3 regions of the Rummeliibacillus sp. JY-2-4R genome follow, and region 3 is predicted to be linked to each of the others. Evidence: riboswitches for the same ligand, from Rfam matches in the RefSeq annotation. Region 3 holds a riboswitch; each other region holds the start of a gene.
The links. A riboswitch is a leader RNA that binds a small molecule or an ion and turns the genes downstream of it on or off. The one in region 3 is predicted to bind lysine.
Positions count from the first base shown of each region.

Region 1: linked by a shared signal. The riboswitch ahead of dapA (4-hydroxy-tetrahydrodipicolinate synthase) and the one ahead of ACWV26_RS14120 (aspartate kinase) in region 3 are both predicted to bind lysine.
Region 2: linked by a shared signal. The riboswitch ahead of ACWV26_RS00790 (amino acid permease) and the one ahead of ACWV26_RS14120 (aspartate kinase) in region 3 are both predicted to bind lysine.

Region 1 covers NZ_CM132623.1:3,508,440-3,519,313, reverse strand. Annotated here, with positions in the region: gene thpR (RNA 2',3'-cyclic phosphodiesterase) at 199-768, shown strand; gene ACWV26_RS17265 (DUF1284 domain-containing protein) at 889-1,305, opposite strand; gene ACWV26_RS17260 (DUF1456 family protein) at 1,609-2,124, shown strand; gene ACWV26_RS17255 (TatD family hydrolase) at 2,174-2,962, opposite strand; gene ACWV26_RS17250 (LLM class flavin-dependent oxidoreductase) at 3,563-4,624, shown strand; gene ACWV26_RS17245 (cupin domain-containing protein) at 4,818-5,426, opposite strand; gene dapA (4-hydroxy-tetrahydrodipicolinate synthase) at 5,614-6,504, opposite strand; lysine riboswitch at 6,637-6,816, opposite strand; gene ACWV26_RS17235 (YsnF/AvaK domain-containing protein) at 6,950-7,816, opposite strand; gene ACWV26_RS17230 (phosphate ABC transporter substrate-binding protein PstS family protein) at 8,463-9,353, shown strand; gene pstC (phosphate ABC transporter permease subunit PstC) at 9,437-10,339, shown strand; gene pstA (phosphate ABC transporter permease PstA) at 10,329-10,874, shown strand, end outside.
Region 2 covers NZ_CM132623.1:161,338-172,211, reverse strand. Annotated here, with positions in the region: gene ACWV26_RS00820 (3-oxoacid CoA-transferase subunit B) at 1-314, opposite strand, end outside; gene ACWV26_RS00815 (CoA transferase subunit A) at 307-993, opposite strand; gene ACWV26_RS00810 (carboxymuconolactone decarboxylase family protein) at 1,012-1,734, opposite strand; gene ACWV26_RS00805 (alpha/beta fold hydrolase) at 1,906-2,763, opposite strand; gene ACWV26_RS00800 (nucleobase:cation symporter-2 family protein) at 3,083-4,429, opposite strand; gene ACWV26_RS00795 (xanthine phosphoribosyltransferase) at 4,444-5,040, opposite strand; purine riboswitch at 5,386-5,487, opposite strand; gene ACWV26_RS00790 (amino acid permease) at 5,726-7,198, opposite strand; lysine riboswitch at 7,303-7,481, opposite strand; gene ACWV26_RS00785 (CynX/NimT family MFS transporter) at 7,693-8,907, shown strand; gene ACWV26_RS00780 (nitric oxide synthase oxygenase) at 8,990-10,054, opposite strand.
Region 3 covers NZ_CM132623.1:2,876,926-2,887,799, reverse strand. Annotated here, with positions in the region: gene ACWV26_RS14155 (AMP-binding protein) at 1-6, shown strand, start outside; gene ACWV26_RS14150 (TetR/AcrR family transcriptional regulator) at 106-690, shown strand; gene ACWV26_RS14145 (enoyl-CoA hydratase) at 748-1,521, shown strand; gene ACWV26_RS14140 (electron transfer flavoprotein subunit beta/FixA family protein) at 1,543-2,316, shown strand; gene ACWV26_RS14135 (electron transfer flavoprotein subunit alpha/FixB family protein) at 2,350-3,327, shown strand; gene trxA (thioredoxin) at 3,493-3,807, shown strand; gene uvrC (excinuclease ABC subunit UvrC) at 4,198-5,973, shown strand; lysine riboswitch at 6,031-6,213, shown strand; gene ACWV26_RS14120 (aspartate kinase) at 6,335-7,570, shown strand; gene ACWV26_RS14115 (DUF2507 domain-containing protein) at 7,643-8,062, opposite strand; gene ACWV26_RS14110 (succinate dehydrogenase cytochrome b558 subunit) at 8,338-8,946, shown strand; gene sdhA (succinate dehydrogenase flavoprotein subunit) at 9,011-10,762, shown strand; gene sdhB (succinate dehydrogenase iron-sulfur subunit) at 10,765-10,874, shown strand, end outside.

The DNA.
Region 1 (10,874 bases), 630 kb from region 3:
TTGAATTTTAATGATGATTTTCACCTTAAGACTACGAAAATTAAAATATAGGCTGGTTTTATTAACAATTAACATTGTATAAGATAAATGTGAAATTTGAACGAAGTTTCGAGGGGATTTAAAAAAAACAAAAAAACAGCTGTATTTTGTCATCAATTTTTACGAAACCTATGATTAAAAAGATAAAAGAGGGATACCGTGGATAAAAGTACACATTATTTTTGGGCCGTAAAATTGCCGGATTCAATTAAACAAACTATTCAAAATGAAATGGAAGATCTCAAACAAATTTTTTTGTTTGATCGGTGGGTACATATGAACGATTACCATATTACCCTTGCTTTTCTTGGGGCAGTAGATGAGCAAAAGCTGCAAACTGTCATCGAACGAGTAAGTGAAGGTATTAAAAATGAAAAAGTCTTTCCATTACAGATTCAAGGGATTAATGTGTTTGGCAATACAAAATCACCACGGATTTTTTGGGGAGCAGTAAATCATGAAAGTGCATTATTTCAACTTCAAGAAATCGTTCATAGAAAATGTGAGGAAGTCGGATTTACCTTGGAAACTCGTCCATATCATCCGCATATTACAATCGCAAGAAAATGGTCAGGAAATGGAGAATTCAATACGAATCTGTTAGAAAAGTATAACCCGTTTCATGAGAAGCCTTTATCTTTTATAGCAGATGAAATTGTTTTATATAAAACAAATCTAGAAAAAGCACCAAAATATGAACCGATTAAAACGATTTCCTTAATAAAGTAAGGTAATTAGGCTGAAAAAAATTCACCTGCAGTTCGCAAATATAAAAGAATATATAAAAGAACCATCCTTTTTTTATAATCAAAAAGGATGGTTCTTTTATTCATATATTAGGTAAAGAAATTATTTAATCTCTGTTAATCCTTTTCCATCAATAATAAGTTGAACCCCTTCTTCGCAATATCCGTAAGAACGCCACGAACAAGTTTCACAAACTGTTTGAATATCAGAAGGTATGACATGTTTTTGGACATGGGATTCAATGTCCTTCCACTTTACAATTTGTCCAATTTTTAATCCGATTTTTTCTAAAATAACAGCGTCTCTTTCAAAAATGTTATAATCTTGGCAGTGGTATTTACCGGAGTTCGGGTACTTTTCGCATAATTGATCTGGACCATGTACAAGTTGAATATACGTCTCGGGATTTTCTCTTAAAATATGATGTAAGCGTGTCATATTTTCAACATATTCTTTGGAATACCCCATTCCTCGATAACCTAGTAGACAAAAAATATGGTGACCTCGTAACCTATACATAACTCAACCCCCGGTTTGATTGGATTTTATGTTAACTAATAATGACGGTAAGTTAACTTATTTTCTTTATTTTAGCATACAAAAGATGCCATATGATAAAAAACCATGAAAGTATCAATTACGATGTTGAAATGATACACTTTTATTTGTGTATTTTCTTATAGCTACATAAAGTTCAGATTTATCATCATATGGAGGATTGCCAGTTAGTAATTTGGAAATATTGATGATATAAATACAATGATGTTTGACTAGTAACTTTTTTTAATGGAGTAATTAAACAATTAGTGAGGAAGATGATCAATGGAAAACAACGATATATTAATCAGATTACGATATGCATTTGATATCAAAGATAAAGATATGGTAGAAATCTTTAAACTTGGCGGTGTGCAAGTAACGAAAGAAGAAGTATTAAAAATTCTTACCAAATCAAAAGATGAGTATGATGATTATGAAATGGAAGAATCTGAAGACCAAATCAAATGCAATGACAAAAAGTTAGAAGCATTTTTAAATGGCTTTGTTACATTTAAAAGAGGACCTCAACAACCTAAGCCAGGACAAGCTAATGTCTCTGAGCCAACAAACCATAAAAAAGACCATGTTAATAATATGCTGCTAAAGAAACTAAAAGTAGCACTTCAATTAAAAACGGAAGATATGCTAGATATTCTAGACGAAGGTGGAATCGCAGTATCAAAAGGTGAACTAGGCGCTATTTTAAGAAACCCTGCTCATCGTAATTACAAAGAATGCGGTGATAACTTTGCGCGGAAATTCTTAAAAGGATTGACGTTTAGATATAGAGGATTATAGAGGAAAGTACCATACAAAAAAGTCCCCAAAACAGGGGACTTTTTCGTTTTTACAGGTGGAAAAATCGTTTGGTGTTCTCAAAAGAATGTCTAGCTACTTCTTCTGGCGTAACATCCATATATTTGGCGATTTCCTCAACAATATGTGGGAGGAAAGCTGGTTCATTTCGACCGTGTTTTGGCTTTGGACGCAATGTCCGGGGTGTTAGATAGGGAGCGTCTGTTTCGACCATTATGCGATTAAGTGGGATGAACTTTGCAGCTTCTTGTAAATCCATACCTCTTCTTTCATCACAAATCCATCCTGTAACTCCAATATGAAATCCCATTGATACATAGGTTTTGACTTCCGATGCATTCCCTGTAAAGCAATGAACGACTGCCTTTTCAATTAGATCTGGGTAATTTTTCATGATTTCTACAAAACGTTCGTGTGCATCTCGAACGTGTAAAAAGAGTGGCATGGAAAGTTCTCTTGCTAACTCCAACTGAGCAACAAAACATTTTTCCTGAACATCTTGAGGGGAGTACATTCGATTAAAATCCAATCCACATTCACCAATCGCCACGACTTCTTTATTTTGTGCTAGATGTCTTAAAACATCGATGGATTGGTGGTTAAATAGACTTGAATCATGAGGATGAATCCCTGCTGTGGAATAAAGAATTGTGGGATATTGTTTTGCGATTTCTAGACTAGCTTTACTACCTTTTTCACTAGAACCCGTAAGAATCATTTTGCCAACACCATTTTGAACTGCCCGCTCAATCACTTCGTTGTAATCCTTTGAAAAACTCTTTTCTGTTATGTTAAGACCAATATCTATTAATGGATGCATAAAATTTCCTCCTGAATGCTCGATATGTTTATTTTAGTGAATTCCTTGGTGTATGTACAATAAATTTACCGATAAGTAAACATGACTAAGCCTCTATTATAAAAAAGAGTTTGTATTATTCACTCTGATGACAACTTAAGTCTGTTTTCTTCAATGAAAAATCCGAATATTTAAATTGCACAAGAAGGAGAGTAATTACTACTTAAATAGCAAATTAATTTATATATCTTCGAGCGGACAGTTCCACGTGAAACTAAATTGAATCAAAAAGATGGAAACTTAGGTCACTATCTGTGATTGTTTTAAAAATTTTTTCAATCAACTTGTCCCTTTTCATATAACTTTCATCTAATTAATAAATAAAGAAGAATGGATGTTAACTACTTGAAATGCAGACAACTTGTCTATAGCAATAACAGAAGATTTTAGATAATAGAATAAAGAAAGAGAATATAGCTGTGATTGTTTCATAAATCATTTAAAAGTATAGTGATGCAATATGTAATTTAATGTATCCTAGTTTTAGGATTATTTTTTCAGTTGATTTATAATGACACTATTCAAGTGATTATGAAAGATTTTAGATGAGGGGGAAAATTGATGGAATTAGGAATAACAACGTTTGTTGAAACAACGCCTGATGTTCAAACAGGTGAAGTGAAAAGTCATGCCGAACGTATACGAGAGGTTGTAGAAGAGATTGTACTTGCAGACAAGGTGGGATTGGATGTTTTTGGAGTAGGGGAACATCATCGCGAAGATTATGCATGTTCTGCACCAGCAGTACTTCTTGCAGCAGCTGCTTCACAGACGAAACATATTCGATTATCAAGTGCGGTTACTGTATTATCTTCAGATGATCCTGTACGTGTCTATCAGGAGTTTTCAACACTCGATGCGATTTCCAATGGCCGTGCGGAAATCATGGCTGGTCGTGGTTCATTTATCGAGTCGTTTCCACTTTTTGGATATGATTTACAAGATTATAATGAGTTATTCGATGAAAAATTAGATTTATTATTAAAAATTCGAGAATCTGAAAAAATCACATGGACTGGAAAACATCGTCCATCGATTAATAATCGTGGGGTCTATCCTCGTTCTGTACAAGAGCCACTACCTATTTGGATTGCTAGTGGGGGAACACCGGAATCAGCTATACGAGCAGGCTTTCTTGGATTGCCACTTACATTAGCAATCATTGGTGGGAGTCCGTTATATTTTGAAAGGTCAGTCCAACTTTACTATAGGGCAGCAGAACAAGCTGGTCATGATCTATCTAAGTTGAAGATTGCTTCCCATTCCCATGGATTTATTGCTGAAACTACAGAACTTGCAAAAGAAAAATTTTATCCATCCACTGCACAAGCAATGAATGTATTGGGGAGAGAAAGAGGCTGGGGACCATACACTCGACAAACCTTTGAACAAGCGTGCAGTTTAGAAGGTGCTTTGTATGTGGGGGATCCGAAAACTGTCGCAGATAAAATCATCTTCCTTCGTAAAAACCTTGGAATCACTCGTTTCATGCTCCATGTACCAGTTGGATCCATGCCACATGAAGATGTACTTATGGCAATTGAATTATTAGGAACGGAAGTCGCACCTATTGTAAAAGAGGAAATTGACCGATGGGAAGCGGAGACAGAAGGGACTTTATAGGTTAAAATGTTTACCGAACAAAAAAAGATAAGACTCTGAATTGGAGTTCTTATCTTTTTTATTATTTCTAATTCACTTATATAAGTAAGGGTCCAGTCTTACACAAAAGCTTGTATTTATGATTTTTAATAGGCAATTCAACAAAATCATTGGAAAGTATTTGACTTAAATTGTGGCAAAAAGAATCTTCTCTTCAATGATTTTCCACAGGTTTCGTTTGTTGAACTGTCCCATGTGGATGCTGAACTGGAGCATAGATTGAGTACAATTTGATCGGTCTATCACCTGTATTGATTAAATTGTGCCATGTTCCAGCAGGGATGATGAACGCATAATTATCCGCAACGTTTCTTTGGAAATTTAAATTTTCTTTGCTATTACCCATTTTCACGATTCCTTGCCCCTCTTCAATACGTATGAATTGATCGAGGTGAGGGTGAACCTCCAAACCAATGTCATCTCCTACACCAATGCTCATTAAGGTGAGTTGTAAATGATCACCCGTCCATAAAGCGGTGCGATAATTATTGTTTTGTTTTGTCGCTTGCTCAATGTTTACGACAAACGGATTTGGCCCATAATCCTTCAAGACAATTGGAGGATTATTTTGTTGCTGTGGAAAATCCATTCCAGGTGCATATCCCATATCGTATGGTGTTAATTGTCCCGAAAAATTTGGACTGTAAGGAGAAGGAGAGTAAGGCTGGACAGGCATTCCATACATATTATTCATATTACCTGTGCTATACATTGCTTGATTAGCACAATAAGGACATGAACTTGCATAGTAGTGATAATTCATTTAATCATTCCTTTTTTTAGGCTTCCTCAATCATTGTATTCAGTTAGGCAGATAATGTGATGCAATCTATAAAAAGAGGATATTTATGCCTTGCTCTTTTGTTCTCATAATCAGAAAGCTTACTAGTAAAAAAGTAAAAATAAAACCCCGTGCTAAGTGGATGCACAGGGTTTTTGCTATTTATCTATTATACAGTTGCCGCTTTTTCATTCACTGCTTGCAAAACTTCTTTTAATTGACTTGTTTCTTCATCATTTAAAGGAATAATCGGTAAGCGAGTTCCGCCAACAACAACTCCATTAAGATTTAATGCAGCTTTGACAGGTGCTGGGTTTGGTGCTGCAAATAGACCATTGAAAACCGGAAGAAGTCTACGGTGATCTGCAGCTGCTTCTTGTGTTTTACCGCTTTTGAATTTTGTAATCATTTCTTGCATTTCATTTCCAATGATATGAGATGCAACAGAGATTACCCCAGTAGCACCAATAGCGATTGCAGGTAATGTTAAACTGTCTTCGCCAGTGTAAACACTAAATTCTGCAGGTGTTTGGCTAATGGTTTCAGCCATTGCATCTAGATTACCAGCTGCATCTTTGATGGCAACGATATTTTGAATTTGCGCAAGACGAACGACTGTATCGACTGACATATTGATAACACTACGACCAGGGATATTGTAAAGTAAAATAGGAAGTTTTGTGCTTTCAGCAATTGTTTTAAAGTGTTGATACAATCCTTCTTGGGAAGGTTTATTATAATATGGAACGACGAGCATGATGCCATCGACACCTGTATTTTCTGCTTGTTTTGTTAACTCGATTGAAGCTCTTGTATTATTTGATCCAGTACCAGCAATGACTGGAACTCGTCTATTTACAACTTCTACAACAAATTTAAACAATTCTACTTTTTCGTCTGAAGTGAGAGTAGGTGATTCACCAGTTGTACCGGCTACTACTAAACCTTCAGTACCATTATCTATTAAGTAATTAATTAGTTCTCTAGTGGCTTGAAAATCAATGTCGCCATTTTGATCAAATGGAGTTACCATCGCAGTTAATATTTGTCCAAAATTCATTACTTCTCCACACCCTTTATTATTATTTGTAAAATAAACTAGAGGGAGAAGGGCAATTAGTAAGATAACGCAAAAAAGCAACAACGTGGCTACGTTGTTGCAGTAGAAACAATAAAACAAAATTATTTCTGTGCGTAAGATAGCCCTCCATATAGTTTCCTACATGACAGTTCTGTATTTATTCAATAACAGAACCAGCTTCAAGATGAATGAGTTTCTTTCCACTTCGGCAAATATCCCTTTTCACAATGGTCATCGAATCTCATCATTCTTGCATTGTGTACTAATGATATATGCTCCTCTATCCTTACTTCAAAAGAATATTGAAATAAGTGAATATTTAGTTGGTTAAATCATACCAGTATTTTCATGTGATTGCAACACTTATAATATAGAAAATAATACTAAGATATGTCCTAAAGATATTCACCATTTAATAGTATTATTAGAATTTGTCTTGATCAGTACGTGCGCTGTCTTCATGAATAATTGCATCACCGTTTGTTTCAATTCTTGCTTCTTCACGTTTTAATTGATCGGTAACTTGTTCGGTCTTTTCTATCTTATTCTTTCCAATAACTAATTCTTCGTTTATCACTGGTTTTTTCGTTACTTCAACTTTTTCTTCCACTATTGGTATACGGATAGATTCATCACCATCTATTGAATCTATTGGTGTAGTAGGATCTGCTGTGTTTAATGTAGCTGCTACCTCATCATCTACTTTGCGTCTTTCCACATACACTTCTTCATGTGTAACAGGAATATTAATTGTTTTTTGTTCTTCAACCACTTCCTTATGAACTTCGACCTCGCCGGTTTGAACAGGTTCTTTTTCTACATTCAGTTGTTCTTCACGAAGTTTCAGTGAGTGTTCTTCATCTGTTCCATAAGAATTAAGTGGTGACCTTTCGTATAATGGATCAGTTGGGTTGGATAAACTAGCTGCTACATTATCGGTAAGAAGTAAAATTTTCCCGTCATCGATTTCTTCTGCATAATTACGTGCTTCTGCATCACCCAAACCAAGTCCTAGTAAATATTCGTAATAAGTTCTTCCGTCTACATCAAAATCACCACGGAAAACGGAAAGAAGACTTTCGAAGAATCCTTTATCCTCATCCACATCTGCACCGCCAAAATCTTCAGAAGTTACGCCTGTTTCATTTTCGATAGCGGCAGGGGAAGGGAAGTCCTTTGTATTCGTCGCAATTGAAAGTTGGTCTAACGAATATCCCTTTTGTTCATAGTCATGAATCGCACGAATAACCTCCACTCTCGTATCATAAACACCTAAAACTTTTTTACTCATAAATAATTACCTCCGTTTTTTAGAGTTTTTTATCACTTCGTTTTACATATACCCGCAATGATGACGGCAAAACAAATAATGTTGAAAAGTAGTGATATTTTTGATGTGTAGCTCTAAAAAAGGACTAGTTTTTCTCATGTATTTTTTGGACAAGAGCGTATTTTGAATCGTTTATATTAGAATTTTTATAGGCAACTAACCGTTTTTAATTGAACGGTTAATTGCCTATTGTGTATCGAAATATGAAAATGAGAAAAACTAAAAACCCACAAGTTTATTATGTGCTTATTGTTTGAAACAAACCATTCAAACAAGACAAGTTAATTACTATTTTAAAGTAGGTAATATTTGACTCGTATGATAAATGCTAATCTATCCATACTTCTAACAAGGTGAAAAAATTAGAGACGGGAGGAATTGGATAAAAAGGTAATAAATAATTGGGAATATTATGTAATGAAATATACCCTCTGTATTGGTTAATGTAAACGCAATGTAAATATACCAAAAATAGATTTACTTTAAATTAATATTAAATACACAGTGGGATAACATTTCACCTTTAATATGGGATTTGTAAGAGGCAAGATAAACAGAACGGACTCGATAAAGGGAGGAAAAGAAAGTGAAGTTTTCAGGTTTAAAAATGTCAATGGCAGGTTTAGTAATAGCAGGTGCTTTAGCTGGATGTGGCAATGCTCAAACTAGCAGTGATAATACAAAAACAAGCGGTACAGATAAAACAGCTGAAAAACCAGCAACTACAGAATTATCTGGTTCAGTTACAGCAGCTGGTTCAACTGCTCTACAACCTCTAGCAGAAGAAGCTGCAAATGCAATTCAAGGTACAAACCCTAATCTAACAGTAACTGTACAAGGTGGCGGTAGTGGTACTGGTGTAAACCAAGTAGCTTCTGGTGCAGTTGATATTGGTAACTCTGATGTTCCTTCAGCTGATAAATTAGAAGACAAATCTAAGGCAGGTAAACTTGTTGATAACAAAGTAGCAGGTATTGCTTTTGCTATGGTAGTAAATAAAGATGTTAAAGTTGATTCTTTAACTGAAGCACAAATTCAAGACATCTTCTCTGGTAAAATTAAAAACTGGAAAGAAGTTGGCGGTAACGATGAAAAAATCAACATTATCAACCGTCCAGCATCTTCAGGTACACGTGCAACATTCGAATCAATCTTCATGAAAAACGCTAAAATCGACGATAGTCTTGGAACAGCTCAAGATTCAAATGGTGCTGTAGAACAATCTGTTAACTCTACTCCTGGTGCTATTAGCTATCTTGCAATGTCTTATCTAGTAGGCGAAAAAGCAAATGCTTTAAAAGCGCTAAAAATTAATGATGTAGAAGCAACTAACGAAAACGTTGCAGCAAAAAAATATCCATTCTGGGCATATGAATATATGATTACAAATGGTGAACCTAAAGAAGCAGTTAAAGGATTTATCGACTTCGTAACTGGTGATGAATTCTCTGATACAGTTAAGAAAATGGGTTATATCCCAATGTCTGATTTAAAATAATTTCCGTCAGGCAACATAATATTGAACAAAAAAGAAGAGGCTGGCTACTGTCCAGTCTTTTCCATTTGTAAGGTGGTAATAAGGTGAAGGGGCAAAAATCAAGAAATTATTTTGTAAGTGAACAACTCGGCAAAACCATCGCAACAATTTGTGGGCTTCTAATTGTTGTCGCAACTCTCTCAATCATCGTATTCATTTGTGGTAAGGGACTTCAATCATTCTTTAATGGTAATATTTCATTTTGGGATATGATTACATCCACAAACTGGAGTCCAAATGATCCTGAGAAGAAATCGTACGGTGCATTGATTTTTATTGTAGGTTCTACTTTAGTATCAATTGGAGCTACGATTATTAGTACCCCAATTGCAATAGGGATTGCTATATTTAATAACTATATATCTCCGAAGTTTGGTTCTACTTTTGTAAAACCCGTTTTAGAATTATTTTTAGGTATACCTTCAGTTGTATATGGATTTTTGGGAGTTACCATCCTCGTTCCATTATTACGTAATCAAATGGGCGGAGTAGGATTTAGTTTGTTAGCAGGGATTATCGTGCTAAGTATTATGATTCTTCCTACGATTGCTAGTATTTCTGATGATGCCATTAAAGGAGTCCCATTTGAGTTTTTAGAAGCTTCTTATGGATTAGGCTCAACTCGTTGGCAAGCAATTAGAAGTATTATCATTCCAGCCGCAAAAAATGGCATCCTAACAGCAATAGTTTTAGGACTTGCTAGAGCATTTGGTGAAGCATTAGCAGTTCAAATGGTTATTGGTAATACAGTCAAATTACCGGACAGCTTGTACAGTCCAACTTCTACTTTAACAGGTATACTGACTATGGATATGTCTAATACCCTAAATGGTACTGCATGGAATGATGCTTTATGGAGCTTGGCAATGATCTTATTAATTATTTCATTCTTGTTTATCTTAATTATTAGAATGATTGGTAAGAGAGGTATTCAGCATGGACAATAAATTCAACAATAACAATCAAGCAAGAATAGTAAATAATTTTTGGACAGTTATATTTTATGCAATAGCTATTTTAGTCATAGCGCTATTAGTGTTTATAGCTGAAAAGATTATCACAATGGGTTGGGGATTCTGGAATCCTGATTTCCTATTTGGACGCCCAAGTAACATTACAGCTGGTGGAGGTATTGGACCTCAATTATTCAACTCTTTCTATTTACTAATCATTGCCTTAATCGTATCTTTCCCACTAGGACTAGGCGCTGGAATATATTTAGCTGAATACGCTAAAAAAGGGAAATTCCTTAACTTTGTTCGTCTTTGTATTGAAACGATGGCATCACTTCCATCCATTGTTGTGGGTCTTTTTGGTTTACTAGTCTTTGTTACATTGGCACATTGGGGATATACATTAATCGGTGGTGCATTAGTCCTCACAATATTGAATCTTCCAAACTTAACCAGAATTTGTGAGATGGCTATTACTTCTGTTCCATCAAGCGTGAAGGAAGCTAGCCTTGGATTAGGTGCTACAAAG
Region 2 (10,874 bases), 1.3 Mb from region 3:
ATAGCTACATCAACATGTCCACCGCGAATCATACCAAAAGATTCCGCACTATCGAAGAATGAGGCGCCTACTTCTTCACCTACAGGCAATTTCCCTGCATTTACAAGGTTGGGATCGATATGATCTTCGTCGACATCCGTAACACCTAATAAGCCATTTTCAGTATGAAAGTGTACTTCGTCATGAGTAATATATTTTGCGACTAGTGTTGGAATACCGATCCCAAGATTCACTATGCTACGTGTATTTAATTCTTCTGCTGCTCTTTTTGCTATTTTTTCTTGAACGCTTAAAGTTTTTTGTATATTAACCATGTTCGACTACACCATCTTTCGTCAAAACTTTTTTTGCTAGAATAATGCCATCTACAAATAGATGCGACGTAACAATAGATTCTGCTGGTAATTGTCCTGATTCCACAATTTCATCTACTTCTACGATGACACGATCCGCTGCTGTTGCCATTAGCGGGTTAAAATTTCTAGCCGTTTTGTAATATACTAGATTGCCTAATTTATCAGCTTTATGTGCCCTTATAATTGCGACATCCGCATGAATAGCTTCCTCAAACACATATTCAACACCTTTAATAATTTTTGTCTCCTTGCCTTTTGCTAAATTTGTTCCTACAGCTGTTTTAGTATAGTAACCACCTATACCTGCACCAGCTGCTCTAATAGATTCAGCTAAAGTGCCTTGTGGCAACAATTGAAGGTCAATTTCCCCTGCTTGAAATGCATCGCCAACATCGCGATTACTTGTAAAATATGAACCTATTGCCTTTTTTATCTTTTTTTGATTTAATAGCAATCCTAATCCCTTACCCTTTTCTCCAAGATTATTACTAATAACAGTTAATCCTTGAACGTCTTTATCGATTAACCCATCGATTAAAGTTAAGGGTGCACCAATTAATCCAAAGCCCCCTACCATAATTGTTTGATTACTTTCTACACACTCTAGAGCTTCTTTTGCTGTATCAAAAATTTTCATCCTAAACACCCCATCTCTTTATTTCTGAACTAAAGAATCGCTAATCTCAAACCACGCTGGAATACCTGCTGTTAAAAGGCAAATATATCCGACCTCTGCTAGTTGCTCTTCCGAAACGCCAATATTTCGCGCCTTTACTGTCCAAGTTTCAACTGGTTGATTTTGAAGTACAGTTGTATATATTCCCACCATTAATGCATGCTTTAATTGGGAAGAAACAAAACCATTCTCTAATAATTTTTTCGATAAAGCGTTTTCATCATTAGCTTTTAAAAGCTCTTCAATTTTTTCAATATAGCTTCTTTCCTCTTGTTTCAAATAGGATTTATAGTAAGAGATAATATCTAATGCTGAATCAGATTTTAAAATTTTAGTAGTTTTTTCAATACCTAATAACTCCAATGCATAATCAAATGATTTTACACTAACTAGTAAAGCTTTTTCGTTATTGTATAAATACGATACAAGTAGGTACTCCACTAATTCTGGTAAAGTGAGTCCTCCATCAATTGCTCCTTTTGTATGGTAAACCATACTACGTTCATATAACCGTGCTGCATTCATTCCTACTAACAGGGTATCTTTTTCTTTTACAGATAAAGAGCCAGCCTTCATAGCTTCACTACGTAAATTTGTATAATGATCCAATATTGCTGGATTATAGTCATACATTTTTTGAACCCATTGAGGCACAACATCATAAATATTTTTGAAATATTCCAAACCAGTACTAGTAATCATTCGATTTCCCCCTTAAAAATAATAAAAAGCTACACCATTCCTTATATTTAAAAGTACATAAAAGGAAGGGTGTAGCCAACAAGTTCAATAGTTTACATAAAAAAAGGTAATTTTTTTATGGCTATCGAATAGGCATTAATATTAATTTAATACTTTAAATATTACATAAAATCAGATTAGCGTCCAGTCCTTTTTTGGAATATTCAATAAAAAATCTGTAATGACGGTATTGATTTCAGGGCGTTCTTCAAAAACAAGCGTGTAATGATTGCATTCAGATGTAAACGTTTCAATATGTTTAGTATATTTCTTAGTATCCTCATATGCCTCAGCATAAAATAGAGGTGGCATTTGACCTATTTGACCTTTTGCATGGACAAGTAGCACTGGACAGTCTACTTTTGAAAGTATATTTTTTGGCACAAATTCATAGAAGCTATTAAAATCTTGGGTTATCTTTTTTTCATCAGATTTACTTTTCCAATGATCTCCTACTTGGTGGATTTCATATTCTCCGACATCTTCAAGATGGTCAGTCCAAGTGACACCTAGATTACCATAAATTGTACGGATTTCTTCTAAGTAGCTTTCGATAGAAGAATACTGTTTACTTAATCGTCCTAACGAAGGTTGGACTATATTTCTTTGGTGTTCAGTACATGTTGCAGCCCCATCTAGTAAAATAAGCGCCTGTACATCATCCCGCTTGCTTGCTACAGTAGCGCCTATAAAAGCGCCCATAGAATAACCCATAATAATTGGATTTTGTATATGTAATTCATCAATTAACTGATTAATATCAGAGGCATGTTGCTGGATGCCAGTATTTTCTGGAGCCTCTGCGCTATTTCCTCTTCCTTTTAAATCTACTGAGATAAAGCGATATTCGCCTTTAAGCAATTCTGCATAATAGTGCATTTGCTTGTTATTCCCTGTTAATCCGTGAATAGCAATAATCGTCCCCTTGCTTCCTGGGTATTCTGCATAATTTAGCTTGCTTCCATTTATAGTTTGATTTTTCAACTCCACAATAATTCCCCCTTTATTCATTTCTCCCCATATGTAAATGTCAAATTACTAAGGGAGTTGATGTTGATAGAATATTTATATAATTAATTTTTTAAAAAGTCAAAATTTAATTTTGGTGGATCTTTTTATAAATCTTTTAGATTTTAGTATCTATGTGGTTTCTGAACTACTTTATTCCTTAAAAATTAATTTATTATTCTAATTCATGATTAGTCGAATTAGAATATAGAATCCGCTAAACGCATGTTTTATCTATTACCTATAAAATATAAAAGGTCTCATCCTTATTGGATGAGACCTCGTTTTAACGTTTCAACGGTTAAGCATGTTTTTCAGTGAAATTAGGAGTAGCTTCTTTTGCTTTATCCTTCACTTGTGCAGGTTCTGCTTGGACTTGCACATCGCGTCTCCAAGGAATCATATTAAATACGATATTTAATACGATTGCTGTAATACTTCCCGCTACAATACCATTACTTGTTAAGATACGAACAGTTTCTGGCAATACTTTGAAAATATCAGGAACAACTGTCACACCAAGCCCCATACCAATGGAACAAGCGATAATCATTGCATTGCCTTCAGAACCTTGGATAGCAGTACCTAGCATTTTAATCCCTTGAGAAATTACCATACCAAACATCGCGATCATAGCTCCACCAAGTACGGCTGTCGGAATAATTGTTGTTAATGCAGCAATTTTAGGTAAGAATCCTAGAGCCACAAGTAAAATCCCAGTGATAAAAATTACAGCGCGATTTTTTACACCGGTCATTTGCATTAAACCCACATTTTGAGAAAAAGCTGTATAAGGGAATGAGTTGAAAATACCACCAATGATTGAGGCTAAACCTTCTGAACGATAGCCGCGAGCAAGTGCTTTATCATTGATAGGTGTTTTAGTCATGTTACTTAAGGCAAAGTAAGAACCAGTAGATTCAACAAGCGATACAATTGCAACTAATGTCATTGTCATAATTGGAACAAAGTGAAATTCTGGTTTTGCAAAATAAAATGGTGTAACCAATTGGCCCCATGCAGCATTACTAACTGGTGTAAAATCAACCATACCCATGAACGTTGCTGCAACGGTACCAAGTACTAGACCGATTAAAATAGAGATTGAACGTACAAATCCTTTTGTAAAACGATATAACAAAATAATTGCTATGAGTGTACCAAAGGCCAGTGAAATGTTAGAGGCAGAGCCAAAATTCGGCGCTCCTTGACCACCACCGGCATTATTAATAGCGACTGGAATTAATGTAATCCCGATAATTGTAACAACGCAACCTGTCACAATTGGCGGGAAGAATTTTACTAACTTACCGAAAACACCTGAAATAAGAACAACGATTAACCCTGATGCGATTACCGCACCATAAATAGCTCCTAGACCAAACTTAGTACCGATTCCAATAATCGGTGTTACAGCTGTAAATGTACATCCTAAAACTAATGGTAATCCGATTCCAAAAACTTTACCGCGAACCACTTGTAATAATGTAGCAATACCACACATCATAATATCAATGGATACTAAATAAGTTAACTGCGTAGAATCAAATTTAAGCGCTCCACCAATGATTAATGGTACTAAAATAGCTCCTGCATACATTGCTAACAAATGCTGAATACCAAGTGTTGCCAGTTTTGCCTTATTCATTGTTTAGTTGCCTCCTAAGCAAATTGTACTTTTCCACTTTCTAACGAAGAAACGATTGCTAATGAATCAACTCGATATCCTTGTTCACGTAGTAACTTACCTCCAGGTTGGAAGCCTTTTTCGATGACAATACCAATACCACTAGTAGTAGCACCTGCTTGTTTTACGATATCAAGTAATCCTTTTGCTGCTTCACCGTTTGCTAAGAAATCATCGATGATTAGAATGACATCATCTTCTTTTACATAATCTTTTGAAACTGTAAGAGTACTAGTTATTTTCTTTGTGAATGAATAAACTTCTGTAGTATAGAAGTTATCAGTTAACGTTACAGATTTACTTTTACGAGCAAAGACAACAGGAATTCCTAAAATAAGTCCCGCCATTACTGCTGGTGCAATTCCTGATGATTCAATTGTTAAAATCTTTGTTAAACCAGCATCTTTATATAGTTCTGCAAACTCTTGTCCAATCGCTTGCATAAGTTGTGGATCGATTTGGTGATTCAAGAATGAATCTACTTTTAATACATCTCCTGATAAAACTTTACCTTCATTAATGATTTTGTCCTGAAGTGCTTTCAAACTTAGGAACTCCCTTCTTGATTTCATATACTTAGAGTTATTGGCGTGTTGTGTTTTTACTATTACCCAGCTACGGTGGAAAGCTGAGAAGATGCTTTCGATTCGAGCCCGCAAGCAACTGTCGCAGCTGAACGAGCCACCTCCGCTTTTACCTTATCCAGCTCCACACGCCAGCCCCTCGAGTCGTTTCGTTCCCTCGGTCGAAAGCTGAAAGTACGCTTTCGATTCGGGCCCTCCAACGATTGTCGGGGCTTAACGGGCGTGTTCCGCTTTTAAATAAAAAAACTCGAAGTACTTTGCATCCAGTCATCTATGAGTGGAGCAAGTCCTTCGAGTTTAGTCGATGGGATTGGTAAATAGAATAGTCTATTTCCAATCTATATTGCTTCTCATAGTCAGTTCATTTACGGTGAGCTGGTAGAAACTTGCGAGCCATATTCTCGCTATTATATGAGTGAATGATATTTTGTTGTAATATTAAGAATGTCACAATTATAGCATGAAAGTATTATTTTTCAACAAAACACAAAATATAAAATAATTCAGAAATCTCCGAAAAACCGAATATTTACAGTTTTAGCGGCTTAAATTAGGCTAATCTACGAACGTTCTGATGTATTTTTATCGTATTTTTCATTTCAATTAAAAATAATCATGATAAAAAGGCTAATCCAATATAGGTATTTTACCCTACAAGAGATTAGCCTTTTGATTAGTCTTTAATTGGACGATTTGATGTCAAATCTGCTTCTTCTAACTTTACTATCTTTGTTTTGTTTTTCAATTTATAGGCGAACCAAAGGATTAGGAAAATTGGTAAGCCAATATACGATACTAATATTCCGTACCAATCAATATGTCCACCTGTGAATGCTGTATAATTTTGACCTAATACAACAACTGCACATAAGACAAATGCAAAAATTGGACCAAACGGGAAGAACCTAGATCGATATGGTAACTCAGATAAATCATGACCTTGTGCTATAAACGCTTTGCGGAATCGATAATGACTAGCCGCAATTCCAAGCCATGCGATGAATCCACACATACCTGAAGCATTTAATAACCATGTATAGACTGTACCTGAACCAAATAAGGATGCTAAAAATGATAGACATGCTACAAGCACTGTGGCAACAAGTGCCGCCACTGGAACTCCTCGTTTGTTTAGCTTTCTAAATATTTTAGGTGCATGACCTTCCATCGCTAATTCCCAAAGCGTACGTGATGATGCATATAAACCTGAATTACCAGCAGAAAGAATTGCTGTTAAAATGACTGCATTCATAATAGATGCAGCAATGGCAATCCCTGCATTTTCAAATACTAATGTAAATGGACTTACAGTTACATCATCACTATTCGCAAGACGTGGATCTGTATATGGAATTAACAAACCAATTGCCAAAATCGCTAAAATATAGAATAGCAAAATACGCCAGAAAACTTGTTTCACTGCTTTTGGAATTGTTTTGCTTGGGTTCTTTGTTTCGCCTGCAGTAACACCAAGTAATTCAGTTCCTTGGAATGAGAAACCTGCAGCTAAGAAAATACCAAATGTCGCAAAGAATCCACCATGGAAAGGTGCATCTCCCTTAAAGAAGTTCGTAAACCCAACCGGTGCATGTCCACCAAGGATACCAAAGATCATTAAGAAACTTACAATAATAAAGATGATAACCGTAGCTACCTTGATAAAAGCAAACCAATATTCACTTTCGCCAAAACTATTAACAGATAAGTAGTTTAAAACAAAAATAAGAATTAAAAATGATGCGCTCCATATATAGGAAGGACTATCAGGGAACCAATATTTCATCACAATAGATACAGCTGAAATTTCTGCTGCGATAGTAATTGCCCAGTTATACCAATAGTTCCAACCCAATGCAAAGCCTAATGCTGGATCGATAAATTTTGATGCATACGTACTAAATGAACCTGAAACTGGCATATAAGCAGCCATTTCTCCAAGACTAGTCATTAGGAAAAATACCATTATCCCAATTAAACCATAAGCTACTATCGCGCCACCTGGTCCTGCAGTAGCAACTGAGTTACCACTCGCAAGTAGCAATCCTGTACCAATGGTTCCACCGAGTGAAATCATCGTAACATGGCGACTTTTTAATCCTCTATTTAAGCTCTGCTGAACGCTATCGCCTGTATTTTTTGTACTCATAATTCTCCTCTTTCCGATTTTCATTGCTGATGAGGCGGGTAAAGGAAAATAAAAAAACCACCGCAAAATATTTGTGGATGGTATCTAAATTCCCCATCAACCTTGATAAAGATAGCTCAACACGCATTTTTTGCGTGACAGTTCTGTCCCTTTCGATAACAGCCCCAGCATTGCCAATAAAAAGCTTAACAATACTTCGGCGATATTCCCTTTTTAATCGAGTCAATAATGCTTTTTCATCTCGTCGATTATACTTATGAAGATCGCGACCTCTACCCCATCTATTGGATGAGGCATGCAATATATAATTTTTATTACGCTCCCCATTATAGTACAGAGAAGCTCTATTAACAAGATGTAAATTGATAGATTTAAAGATACAATTTAAGTTTTATAATACCTTAGCTTTCTAATTTTTTACTAAATATTGAAATTTACTCTCTATTAATGATACTGTTGCTAAAAGAATCTGTTTTACGAGGAGGTTATGTAGCTTGGCTTCACAACAATCAACTCGAAATAGCAAAAAAATACCATGGAATCGAAGTACTTGGCTTCTTGTTCTTGGTATTATTTTCATTGCTTCTACACTACGTTCTCCACTCACTTCTGTTGGTCCTATTATTTCCTACATAAAAGAAGGTTTGGATATTTCAAATGTATTAGCAGGGTTCATCACGACAATCCCATTACTAGCATTTGCGATTGTATCCCCATTTGCCCCTAAATTGGCTAGTCGTTTTGGGTTCGAAAAAACACTGCTTGGTGCCATGATTATTTTAGCGATAGGGATTCTCAGTCGCTCACTTGGAAATACTTTCTCCCTATTAATTGGAACTGGATTAATCGGGATTGCAATTGCCTTTGGTAATGTATTGCTACCTGCGCTAATCAAGCTAAAATTCCCTTTTCAAGTAGGACTATTAACGTCCATCTTCACACTTTCTATGAACGTTACAGCAAGTGTTGCAGCAGGCGTTAGTTATCCAATAGCTAGTACTTCTTTAGGATGGAAAGGCGCTCTTGGGTGTTGGGTTGTTTTAACCATAATCGCCATCGCCGTATGGTTACCTCATGTTAGGAAGCAAGCGGAATTAAAGGAAAAAGAAAAAAAACAAAATGGAAGAAAACCTATATGGAAGTATCCTTTAACTTGGGCTATCACTGTAGCCATGGGTTTACAATCATTTATCTTCTATACAACAGCTGCTTGGATTCCAGCAATGTTAGAATCCCAAGGTATGAGCGCAAGTCAAGCGGGCTGGATGTTCTCTATTTTGCAATTTTCACAATTACCTATGACATTCCTGATTCCAATACTCGCTGGGCGTAGGACAGACCAACGTCCTTTAGTAGCATTGTTTACTATATTTTATGTAATTGGCTTTACAGGAATATTGCTGAACTGGACGTCTCTAACGATTATTTGGATGGTTCTAATTGGCCTTGCAGGTGGTGCATCATTCGGTCTTGTAATGATGTTCTTTTCACTCCGTTCCCGAAATGCAATAGAAGCTGCAGAACTTAGTGGGACTGCACAATCCATTGGCTATCTACTTGCTGCAATAGGTCCCGTACTTTATGGATACGTTCATGATTTATGGAGCAGCTTTCATGTGGCAAATATGCTTTACGCTATTGTCGTAATAGGGTTATTTATAGCTGCCTGGATATCAGCAAAAGACCGCTTTGTAACACCTGAGAAATAGAAGACAAAAAGGAGCAACAATACGTTTGCTCCCTTTTCATTTAATTTTTAGATTATTTACGCCAGGGCAACCCTCAAATATTTCAATAAGGACTTTTCTGATAAGAATATGATGGAGACTTTTTCGTATTATCAAATGGTTTGTGGAAGATATACGTTGTAGCAGGTGACAAGGGTGGAATCAGCCATGTCCAATTGCCCGTAACATCACGATTTGCAGATTCTTCATTTGCTTCAAATCGTTTAAATTGTTGCGCAGCAGTATGATGGTCCACAATACTTACACCGTCTTCCTTAAAAGAATGAAGTACTGCAACATTGAGCTCCACTAACGCACGGTCTTTCCATAGACTTGAGTTCGAAGACGTATTTAATCCCATTTTCTCTGCAATAATCGGTAATTGATTGTAGCGAGATTCATCTGCCAAGTTACGAGCACCGATTTCAGTGCCCATATACCATCCGTTAAAAGGAGCAGCTGCATAGACGATCCCCCCTACCTCAAGCTTCATAGAAGAAATCATAGGCACAGCATACCATTTCAACTGTAAACTTTCGAACCACTCAAATTCAGGGTGACGTAAAGACACTTCTTTTATATAACTTTTTGGAATTTCAAAGATACGAGGTTCTCTATCCCCAATCTGTATAACAAGTGGCAATACATCAAACTGTCCACCTTTTCCTTGCCAACCTAATTCAATACACTTCTTTGTAAAAACAATGGAATCAGTATCTCCAATTACAGATCCATCTTCTTGCTCATAACCAGCATAACGAATTAACTGATGGTTCCAAATACGAACCTTTTCTGGTTCAAAGATGGAAATAGTCGGCCGTATTTTCCCTTTATTTGTAGCAAACTCAATATGTTCTAAAAGTTTTTCATAAATGGCTTCTTCATCTACTATTTCTCGTTGATCCTTTACTTGTAACGTTTGCCAAAATAAGCGCCCAATACACTTATTACTATTTCGCCAAGCTACTTTTGCACCAAATTCTAGCTCATTTGTCGTATGAGAATAACTCCCATGCTCTGAAATTTGTTGTTCCACTTCTTTAAGCCGCTGTTCCAACTGCTCTTTTGGCAAACTCTTCTCAGCATAATACATCTTTATAAAATCAATTGCCTTATTTAACATTGGCATTTTCTTATCAGAAACCTCCTACTTAAAAACTTCAATACCTCTATCATAAATGAAATATTTTAACTAAAAAATATGTAGATTAGATACTGATTTACGTTTCAGAATTCTCAAAATGAATAGAAGTTCCTGAGATGAGCTTTTACTAATATCCAGTTCATCTAGTTACTTATCGTTCTCTGTTGAATACAAAAAGAGGTGTTTCATTTCGACTTTATAATGATACATCGTCATTTTTTTATCTTTATCGAGAGAATTTAAATTAAATTCCCATTTTCTAATATCAATTGGAGATAAAATACTGGATACAAACATAAATATGGTAATGGTAAACGGTACGAATGCACTTGTTGCTACAATCGACTGAACAATCAACAATTAGATTTTATACTGTTTTAGAGAGACTTCAAGCTGGACAATTCATCTGCTTGCTACTCTCCTTTTATAGTTAGCTCACAAACTGTTTAGGGAGTATGAAAGTTTAATCACTAACCAATTTCTCTTTTCATCAATTTATTATTATTTCATAAATATGTAAATTCACGCTTTCAAAGATTCATGACTTCCAATACCTTTAACACTATTTTCAATTAAGGCCTATTTTATAGTTAAATTGATAATTATAATTATTATAATATGCAATTAATTACTTTATTTTTAAATTAATGAGAAGATTGATTGAATAAATTCATTTCTTATTCTCATCAGCTTCTCATATTATAAATAACACTATAAATAACATAATACTTGAAATTCAATTGTTTCTATTTTGTGTCTTATGAGCGCATATATCAACTTATATAGTACTTTAACAGTCGGATAT
Region 3 (10,874 bases):
ATTTAAGGGAAAAAGCAGACTTGACAATAACCGGTTTAGAATATAACATAAAAATATGAATGAATAACCATTCATATTTTTATGTTAAACCGGTGGTGATCAAAATTGAAAAAAGACAAGCCTAAATACAGACAGATTATTGATGCAGCAGTCATCGTAATTGCAGATAATGGTTATCACCAAGCACAAGTTTCCAAAATTGCAAAACAAGCAGGAGTCGCTGATGGAACTATTTATTTGTATTTTAAAAACAAGGAAGACATTTTGATTTCTGTTTTCCAGGAGAAAATGTCTGTTTTTGTGGAGAATTTACAAAAAATATTGAAACAAAGTACTACTGCAAAAGAAATGCTTTATGGAATGATTGAGGGACACTTTAAAGTGCTTTCAGAAGATCATCATTTAGCTATTGTTACACAACTAGAACTTCGCCAATCAAATAAAGACCTTCGTTTGAAAATCAACGCTATTTTGAAAGAATACCTTGATTTACTTGATGAAATTTTAAAAAAAGGGATTCAAGATGGAGAGTTTGTTGAAGATATTGATATTCGACTTACTAGACAAGTTATATTTGGAACAATTGATGAAGTATCAACAACTTGGGTGATGAAAGAGCAAAAGTATGATTTGGTTGCTATGGCGCCAAGTGTTCATCAAATTTTGCTAAAAGGTATACAAAGGGGGTAGCAAAGTTTTTAACTTTGCTACATACATATTTTTTATAGACTAAGGAGGATATGGGGAATGGAATATCTAAATTATATAGTAGACGAAGGGGTAGCATTAGCAACAATCAATCGTCCACCTGCAAACGCTTTATCTCGTGCATTAGTCGAGGAGGTAAATTTACTTCTTGATGCTGTTGAAAAGGATACAGATGTACGAGTCGTCTTACTACATGGAGAGGGTAGATTCTTCTCTGCAGGAGCTGATATAAAAGAATTCACTGAGTTAACTACACCAAAAGATTTTGAAACCCTTTCAACTCAAGGACAAGATATTTTCGAGAGACTTGAAAAGTTTCCAAAACCAATCATTGCAGCAATTCATGGTGCGGCACTTGGTGGTGGATTGGAATTAGCGATGAGTTGCCATTTCCGTTATGTTAGTGAGACAGCAAAATTAGGTTTACCAGAACTACAACTTGGTTTAATACCAGGTTTTGGCGGTACACAGCGATTACCTCGTTATGTTGGAGTAGCAAAAGCTGCTGAAATGATGTTCACTAGTGATCCGATTTCAGGTGTTGAGGCAGTAAAGTGTGGTCTTGCTAATCGTGCAGTACCAGAAGAATCCTTATTAGAGGAAGCTCTAAATACTGCGAAGAAAATTGCAAAGAAAAGCCCTGTTGCATTAAGAAAAGCAATTGAAATGCTGCAATTTGCCAAAACGCCATCTTTTTATGAAGGAATCACAGCTGAAGCTCAAGGATTCGCAACAGTTTTTGTTACAGAAGATGCCAAAGAAGGAATTAATGCATTCATCGAAAAAAGAGAGCCTGTTTTTAAAGGACAATAAAAGTATTAGGAGGTTAGAAATATGAACATTTATGTATTAGTTAAACGAACTTTTGACACTGAAGAGAAAATCGTATTAAATGGTGGCGCGATTCAAGAAGATGGTGCTGAATTCATCATTAACCCTTATGACGAATATGCAATTGAAGAAGCAATCCAAGTTCGCGATGCTCAAGGTGGCGAAGTGACAGTTATAACAATTGGCGGAGAAGATGCTGAAAAACAACTTCGCACAGCTTTAGCAATGGGTGCAGATAAAGCTGTACTGATTAATCCAGAAGATGATGTTGAAGAATTAGATCAATTCTCTGTCTCATATATTTTAGCCGAGTACTTAAAAGACAAAGATGCAGACTTAATCTTAGGTGGGAATGTTGCCATTGATGGTGGCTCTGGACAAGTTGGACCTAGATTAGCAGAATTATTGGGTATTAACTATGTAACTACTATTACAAAACTAGATATTGAGGGGACTCTTGCTAAAATTGTGCGCGACGTTGAAGGGGATTCAGAAGTACTTGAAACTTCACTACCACTTTTAGTAACAGCACAACAAGGGTTAAATGAACCACGTTACCCATCATTACCTGGAATTATGAAAGCGAAGAAAAAACCATTAGAAGAATTAGAATTAGATGATTTAGATATTGATGAAGATGATGTAGAAGCAAAAACAGAAACAGTTGAAATTTTCTTACCTGCTCAAAAAGCTGCTGGACGAGTGCTACAAGGAGAATTACAAGACCAAGTAAAAGAACTTGTTCAATTACTACATTCAGAAGCAAAAGTTATATAAAGCTGATTTACAAATGCTTAAGGAGGAAATCACATGACAAAAAAAGTATTAGTATTAGGTGAAGTACGTGAGGGTTCTTTAAGAAATGTATCATTTGAAGCGGTTGCAGCTGCAAAAACAATTGCTTCTGGTGGTGAAGTAGTTGGCGTTCTAATTGGAGATGCTGTTGAAGAGTATGGTAAAGAACTCATTCAATATGGAGCAGACCGTATTGTAACTGTAGAACATCCACATCTGAAACAATACACTTCTGACGGCTTTAGCCAAGCATTTATGGCAGTTGTTGAGGGAGAAAATCCAGATGGTATCGTGTTCGGTCATACAGCTTTGGGAAAAGATTTATCACCAAAAATTGCTAGTAAATTGCAAAGTGGATTAATCTCTGATGTTACAGCAATTGAAGGTGATGGGGATGATGCATTATTTATTCGCCCAATTTATTCTGGTAAAGCATTTGAAAAAGTGAAGATTAAAGAAGGTCTAGTATTTATCACAATTCGTCCAAATAATATTGCACCTCTTGAAAAAGATGATTCTCGTTCAGGTGAAGTTTCAAGCCAATCAGTTGAAATTACGAATCTACGCACTGTAATCAAAGAAGTTGTTCGTAAAGCTGCTGAGGGTGTTGATTTATCAGAAGCGAAAGTCATCGTATCTGGTGGTCGTGGTGTTAAAAGTGCAGAAGGATTTGAACCATTAAAAGAACTAGCAAAACTTTTGGGTGGAGCTGTTGGTGCATCTCGTGGAGCTTGTGATGCAGATTATTGCGATTATTCATTGCAAATTGGACAAACTGGTAAAGTTGTAACACCAGATTTATATATCGCTTGTGGAATTTCTGGAGCAATCCAACACTTAGCGGGGATGTCGAACTCTAAAATCATTGTTGCTATCAACAAAGATCCAGAAGCGAATATTTTCAAAGTGGCAGATTATGGTATCGTAGGTGACTTATTCGAAGTTGTACCTTTGCTAATTGAAGAATTCAAAAAAGTAGCGGTTAATTCTTAAAACATAAGAAACTCTGCAATTATTAAGTGATATGCAGAGTTTCTTTTTTTCATTAGAAGCGTTATATTATGTTAAAATAATGGAGTGGTGAGCAGAACAGTCGCGCTCGACATTCTTTTTATGCTACACTACCGATACATAGAGTTTTAAGGAGGAAATTAAATTATGTCAATTGTACATTCAACAGATGCAACATTTTCAAATGATATTGCAAACGGTTTAGTATTAGTAGATTTCTGGGCAACTTGGTGCGGACCATGTAAAATGATCGCTCCAGTCCTTGAAGAATTAGATCAAGAATTAGAAGGTAAAGTGAACATCGTAAAAGTTGATGTTGACCAAAACCAAGAAACAGCTAGCCAATTCGGTATTATGTCAATCCCAACATTATTATTGTTCAAAGATGGCCAACAAGTTGACAAAACTGTAGGTTTCCAACCAAAAGAAGCATTAGCTGAATTCATCCAAAAACACGCCTAAGTCTTTGGATTGATATACTAAGAGGTTGTCCAATAAGTAAAATTTAATTAAAGAAGTAATAATTAGTAAAATTGCTCTTCCTCATTTATATGAAGAAGAGCAATTTTGTTTTAAATTATTATATAAATAGTAGACCGAAGTTTCTGAGTGGAGTCTCTTATAGGATTAGTATCTAGCAAGTGTCTATTACGATTGAATAATGTATCAATATAAAATATTTATTATTTATATTTTGACTAGAAATCTTAGATGGAGATAAGTACTTCAAATTAACACCAAATTTGAATGAAAATGTTTACTCAGACTCCTAAGCAGTAGAAGAGGCTCATACTCTGTGCTCTATAGTTTATATTTCCATAATCTGGACAAGCCCTTTTATGAGGTGATTTGATGAATGAATTAATTAAACAAAAATTAGCAATTTTACCCGATCAACCCGGATGTTATTTAATGAAAGATCGTCAAGGTACGGTAATTTATGTAGGAAAAGCGAAAGTATTAAAAAATAGAGTACGCTCTTATTTTACAGGAACACATAATGGTAAAACTCAACGTCTAGTAAGTGAAATAGAAGATTTTGAATATATTATCACTTCATCAAACAAAGAAGCCTTTTTACTAGAGTTAAATTTGATCAAATTACATGATCCAAAATATAATATCATGCTGAAAGACGATAAGACCTATCCATATATTAAAATTACCAATGAAAAATACCCGAGATTACTTACCGTTAGAAAAGTCAAAAAGGACAAAGGTAAATATTTTGGACCTTATCCAAATGCATACGCAGCCAATGAAACAAAGAAACTTTTAGATCGACTGTATCCATTGCGTAAATGTCAGACATTGCCAAATAGAGTTTGTTTGTATTACCATCTTGGACAATGCCTAGCACCATGTGTGAAAGAAATTGAAAAAGAAACGTATACGAAAATGGTACAAGAAATCACTAGTTTTCTAAATGGTGGACATACTACTGTCAAGGATGAATTACAAAAGAAAATGATAGAGGCATCTGAACAACTTGATTTCGAACGTGCTAAAGAATACAGAGATCAAATTGCACATATTGAAGCAGTAATGGAAAAACAGAAAATCACAACGAATGATTTTACCAATCGAGATGTTTTCGGCTATGCAGTAGACAAAGGGTGGATGTGTGTTCAAGTATTTTTTGTCAGACAAGGAAAATTAATCGAGCGAGATGTATCACTATTTCCATCTTATGGTGAGCCTGATGAAGAGTTTTTGACGTATGTCGGGCAATTCTATGAAAAAACTGAACATATAAAACCAAAAGAAATCCTTATTCCTCAGGAAATTGACGATGAAGTGCTTCAACAAGTATTAGATATTAAAGTAATAAAACCATTAAGAGGACAAAAAAAGGAATTATTAGATTTGGCTTCAAAAAATGCTCAGGTAGCAATATTAGAGAAATTCCAATTGATTGAAAGACAGGAACAACGAACAATTGGTGCATGTGAAGCGCTTGGACAAGCTATGAATATTGCAACACCTATTCGTATTGAAGCATTTGATAATTCCCATATATTTGGAGCAGATACTGTTTCAGCTATGGTTGTTTTTATAGATGGAAAACCAAGTAAAAAAGATTATCGCAAATTTAAAATCCAACATGCGGAAGCCCATGACGATTATGGTGCGATGCGCGAAGTTATCCGAAGACGTTATACTAGAGTGTTAAAAGAAGGCCTACCTTTACCGGATTTACTCGTGACGGATGGAGGAAAAGGACAAATGGAGGTTGCGCGAGAAATTTTAGAAGATGAATTAGGACTCGACATTCCAATCGCAGGTTTGGCTAAAGATGATAAGCATCAAACCTCGCAACTTTTATATGGCAATCCTCCTGAAATCATTCCATTGAAACGCACAAGTGAAGCATTTTATCTATTACAACGAGTACAAGATGAAGTGCACAGATTTGCCATAACATTCCATAGACAATTACATGAGAAAAACGCCATAACTTCTGTTTTAGATGAGATTCCAGGAGTTGGCCCAAAAAGGAAACAGCAATTATTGAAATATTTTGGTTCTATTAAGAAAATTAAAGAAGCAACTTTTGAAGAGCTGCAAGAAGCAGGTGTACCAAAAACTCTATCTCATACAATAATTGACTTTTTTTCGGGAAAATGATTGATAGATAGTCATTCGTATGGTATCTTAATAACACCAATTAAAAATCACTGATTTAGTGATGATAGAGGCGCGGATTTCAAGAGTATCCGACTGGAGGATGAATAGATCCTTAGAAGGTCGGCGAAAGGGGAGGCCGCCGAAGTTGCAAGTTTGCTAATTCCACCTTGCTGCTGGTTCTACATTGAAGAAATGTAGAATTGTCAGAATCGATTCCGGTTCTGGAGGGCTATCTCACATGAATGTTCTATAGAACGTGCATGCAAAGAGCAGCCTAATCACATTTGTGATAAGCTGCTCTTTTTTCTTTAGAAATCATTGTGAAAATCGCCCACATATAACTATGTAGGGGAGCGTTTTGATGAATACTTTAGTGGTTAAATTTGGCGGTACATCCGTCGCGACAACAAAAAAAATCATGAATGTCGCACAGCGCATTTTACATGAAATACAAAATGGCTATCAAATTGTTGTTGTTGTATCTGCAATGGGTAAAACAACAGATCAACTTGTTGAAATGGCCCACGAAATTTCTGAAACACCTTCAAAAAGAGAAATGGATGTCTTACTAACAACAGGTGAACAAGTAACTATATCATTGTTAACGATGGCTTTGCATAAGTTAGGAATTGCGGCTCAATCATTCACTGGTTGGCAAGCAGGAATCGTTACAGAACATGTGCCTAGCAATGCGCGCATTGAGAATATAGCGCCAAATGCTTTAAAAGAAGCTCTAAAAGCTGGGAAAGTTGCAGTAGTAGCTGGATTCCAAGGGATTGATGATGAAGGCAATATTACTACACTGGGACGTGGCGGTTCTGATACAACAGCTGTAGCTTTAGCAAGCGCACTTGATGCAGAGCGATGTGATATTTATACCGATGTTGATGGTGTGTATACGAGTGATCCTAGATATGTAAAAGGTGCGAGAAAGCTACAAGAAATGTCATATGACGAAATGCTAGAACTAGCTAATCTTGGAGCAGGTGTTTTGCACCCAAGATCAGTAGAGGTTGCTAAAAATCATAATATCAAAATGTCAGTACGTTCTAGCTATGAGGAAGTAGAAGGCACCATTTTGAAGGAGGAAGTTTCTGTGGAAAAAGATTTAGTGGTTCGTGGGGTTGCGTTTGAATCAGATATTATTCGATTAACTGTTTATTATGAAAAAGCTTATACTGGCTCATTAGCCAATATATTTACAACATTAGCCAAAAATCATATTAATGTTGATATTATTGTTCAATCTATTATTGAAGGAACAGAGCCTTCTGTTTCTTTCTCAGTGAAAAAAGAAAATTTACAAGATGCTTTAAATGTATTATCTGAGCATCAAAAAACCCTTGGTTATCACCATTTAGACCATGAAGGTGATCTTGCAAAAGTTTCTATTGTAGGTTCAGGTATGGTTTCAAATCCTGGGGTTGCTGCTTCGATGTTTGACCGTTTATATCGCGAAGGAATTCCGGTGAAAATGGTTAGTACTAGCGAAATTAAAGTATCAGTGGTTGTACCACAAGAAGATATGCTAAAAGCAGCAAATGCATTGCATGATGAATTTAACCTCTCAATCCAAGAAAAAATCGCTCAACAATAAGCGATTTGTTAAAATGAATAAAAAAAGGATTTCAAAGAAGTGTTTTACACACTTCTTTGAAATTCTTTTACTTTATCCTTCAATTTTATCTTTTAAATCCCATTTTATATGAAATTTCACAACGGATAGTTTCGGTTTTGTCTCCTCATAACACTCAGTGAGGAATCCGCAGCATATTTGTTGATGTTGAGCTAAAAAGCCTGCTTCTAATTTGAAACAACGTTGATCAAATTTAAGGATTTCAGGATCACCAGATAAAGTACAAAAAGCTTCACTTGCAGACACTTTATCAATCGATAAATCTCCCCATCCAGCTTCTTTAAAAAAGTCTACAGCTTCCTCTAATTCGTATAGCGGAAATTTACGCGCTAATTCTTTACCACACCAATATAGTATATCTTCTTCGTTTTTACCTAAAACTGAAGATAGTACATGATCGCGTATTAATTCGTAGCCAAATTGGGTAAATTCATTTTTTTGTTGAGTAGACATTGAAATCCTTCTTTCATAAATTTTTGTCCAATTTTTGTCTTGAAAAGAAGTAATAGATTTAAAAGAGAAATTTATGTACCTTTTCGAGAATATCAAAGAACTAAAGGGTTGATATAAATAGTTTATGTTACCTTGACGCTAATGGATGTTGAGAGTACAATAAACTTGTCATAATATTGTACCATTATGAAGCAAGCAGTCAATAGATGCTGAGTTACAAAAGCATGGCAAAAAGGTGACGCACTTGTTTCCTAGTACTAAGGGGGGTAACAGTCTTGTCGAAAGATCGAGAGTTTTATTTGCGTCGTCTGCATTCTCTTCTTGGAATTATTCCAGTAGGATTGTTTGTGACGCAACACTTGTTATTAAACTTCCAAGCAACACACGGAGCAGAATCATTCAACAAAGCAAGTAACTTTATGGGGAACTTACCATTCTTATGGTTCCTTGAGTGGTTCATCATTTACATTCCATTAATGTTCCATGCATTTTATGGTTTGTACATTGCATTTACTGCTCAACCAAATAACAAACGTTTTGGTACATTCCGCAACTGGATGTTCCTATTACAACGTATTACTGGGGTATTCCTTGTAATCTTTATTGCATGGCATATTTTCCAAACTCGTATCCAAAAAGCACTTGGAACAGAAGTTGACTATGATATGATGGCTAATGTACTATCAAACCCAATCATGGTAGTATTCTACGCATTAGGTATTATTTCAGCTACATTCCATTTAGCTAATGGTATTTGGTCATTCTTAGTGAGCTGGGGTATTACACAATCTCCAAAATCACAAAAAGTTGCAACTTACATCACAATGATTTTCTTTGTAGTGTTATCTGTAATCGGTGTAATGGCTCTATTTGCTTTCGTTTAATCGAAAAGCAGTAGGCCACTTGTAAGCGCTTGATTACTATTCGAACGAGGAGTGAGAAAAAAACATGGCTAAAAGCAAATTGATAGTCGTTGGTGGCGGTCTAGCTGGCTTAATGTCTACTATGAAAGCTGCTGAAATGGGCACAGAGGTTGAATTATTCTCATTAGTTCCGGTAAAACGCTCACACTCTGTATGTGCGCAAGGCGGAATTAACGGTGCCGTAAATACAAAAGGTGAAGGGGATTCTCCATGGATCCACTTTGATGATACAGTTTATGGTGGGGACTTCTTAGCGAACCAACCACCAGTTAAAGCAATGTGCGATGCTGCACCATCTATTATCCATATGTTTGACCGTATGGGTGTTATGTTTAACCGTACACCAGAAGGTTTGTTAGATTTCCGTCGTTTCGGTGGAACACAACATCACCGTACAGCATTTGCTGGTGCGACTACTGGTCAACAACTTCTTTATGCACTTGATGAACAAGTTCGTAAATGGGAAGTTGAAGGATTAGTTACAAAATACGAAGGCTGGGAATTCCTAGGCGTAATTCTTGATGATGAAGGCGTATGTAAAGGTATTAAAGCACAAGACCTAACAACTCACGAAATCAAAGCATTCCGTGCTGACGCTGTAATCATGGCTAGTGGTGGTCCTGGTATCATCTTCGGTAAATCTACTAACTCAATGATTAATACTGGTTCTGCAGCATCAATCGTTTACCAACAAGGCGCAAAATACGCAAATGGTGAAATGATTCAAATTCACCCAACAGCAATTCCTGGCGATGACAAATTACGTTTAATGTCAGAATCTGCTCGTGGTGAAGGTGGCCGTATTTGGACATATAAAGACGGTAAACCTTGGTACTTCTTAGAAGAAAAATATCCTGCATACGGTAACTTGGTTCCACGTGATATTGCAACACGTGAAATCTTCGACGTATGTATTAACCAAAAACTTGGTATTAATGGTGAAAACGTAGTTTATCTAGATCTTTCTCACAAAGATCCACATGAACTAGACGTTAAACTTGGTGGTATCATCGAAATCTACCAAAAATTCGTTGGTGATGACCCACACAAAGTACCAATGAAAATCTTCCCAGCAGTTCACTATTCAATGGGTGGTCTATGGGTTGACTTCGATCAACAAACTACAATTCCTGGCTTATTTGCTGCAGGTGAATGTGATTACTCTCAACACGGTGGTAACCGTCTTGGTGCGAACTCATTACTTTCAGCTATCTACGGCGGTAGCGTAGCAGGTCCTAATGCTGTACATTACATCCAAGGACTTGATAAACACGTTGATGATCTTTCTTCATCTATGTACGATAACGCTGTTAAAGAAGAACAAGCTAAATGGGAAGAAGTATTAAAATTAGATGGTAACGAAAATGCATACTTACTTCACAAAGAACTTGGTGAAGTTATGACTAAAAACGTTACTGTTGTTCGTTACAACGATCAATTAGAAGAAACTCTTGTAAAATTACAAGAATTAAAAGAACGTTGGAACCATGTTAATATTAACGATACATCTAAATGGTCAAACCAAGGTGTTCAATTCACTCGTCAATTGAAAAACATGCTTGCTTTAGCAAATGTTATTACAAAAGGTGCTTTACTTCGTGATGAATCTCGTGGAGCTCACTTTAAACCTGACTTCCCAGAACGTAACGATGAAAAATTCCTTAAAACTACAATTGCTGAATTCACACCTTCATTTGATCCAAAAATCAGCTACGAAGAAGTTGATATTTCACTTATCAAACCTCGTAAACGTGACTATACGAAAGGAGCTCACTAATCATGGGAAACGAAGCGCAAAAATATGTTGACGTTGAAATTCAACGTCAAGATGATGCTAACTCTAACCCTTATTGGGAAAAATTCAGAGTTCCGTATCGTCCAAATATGAA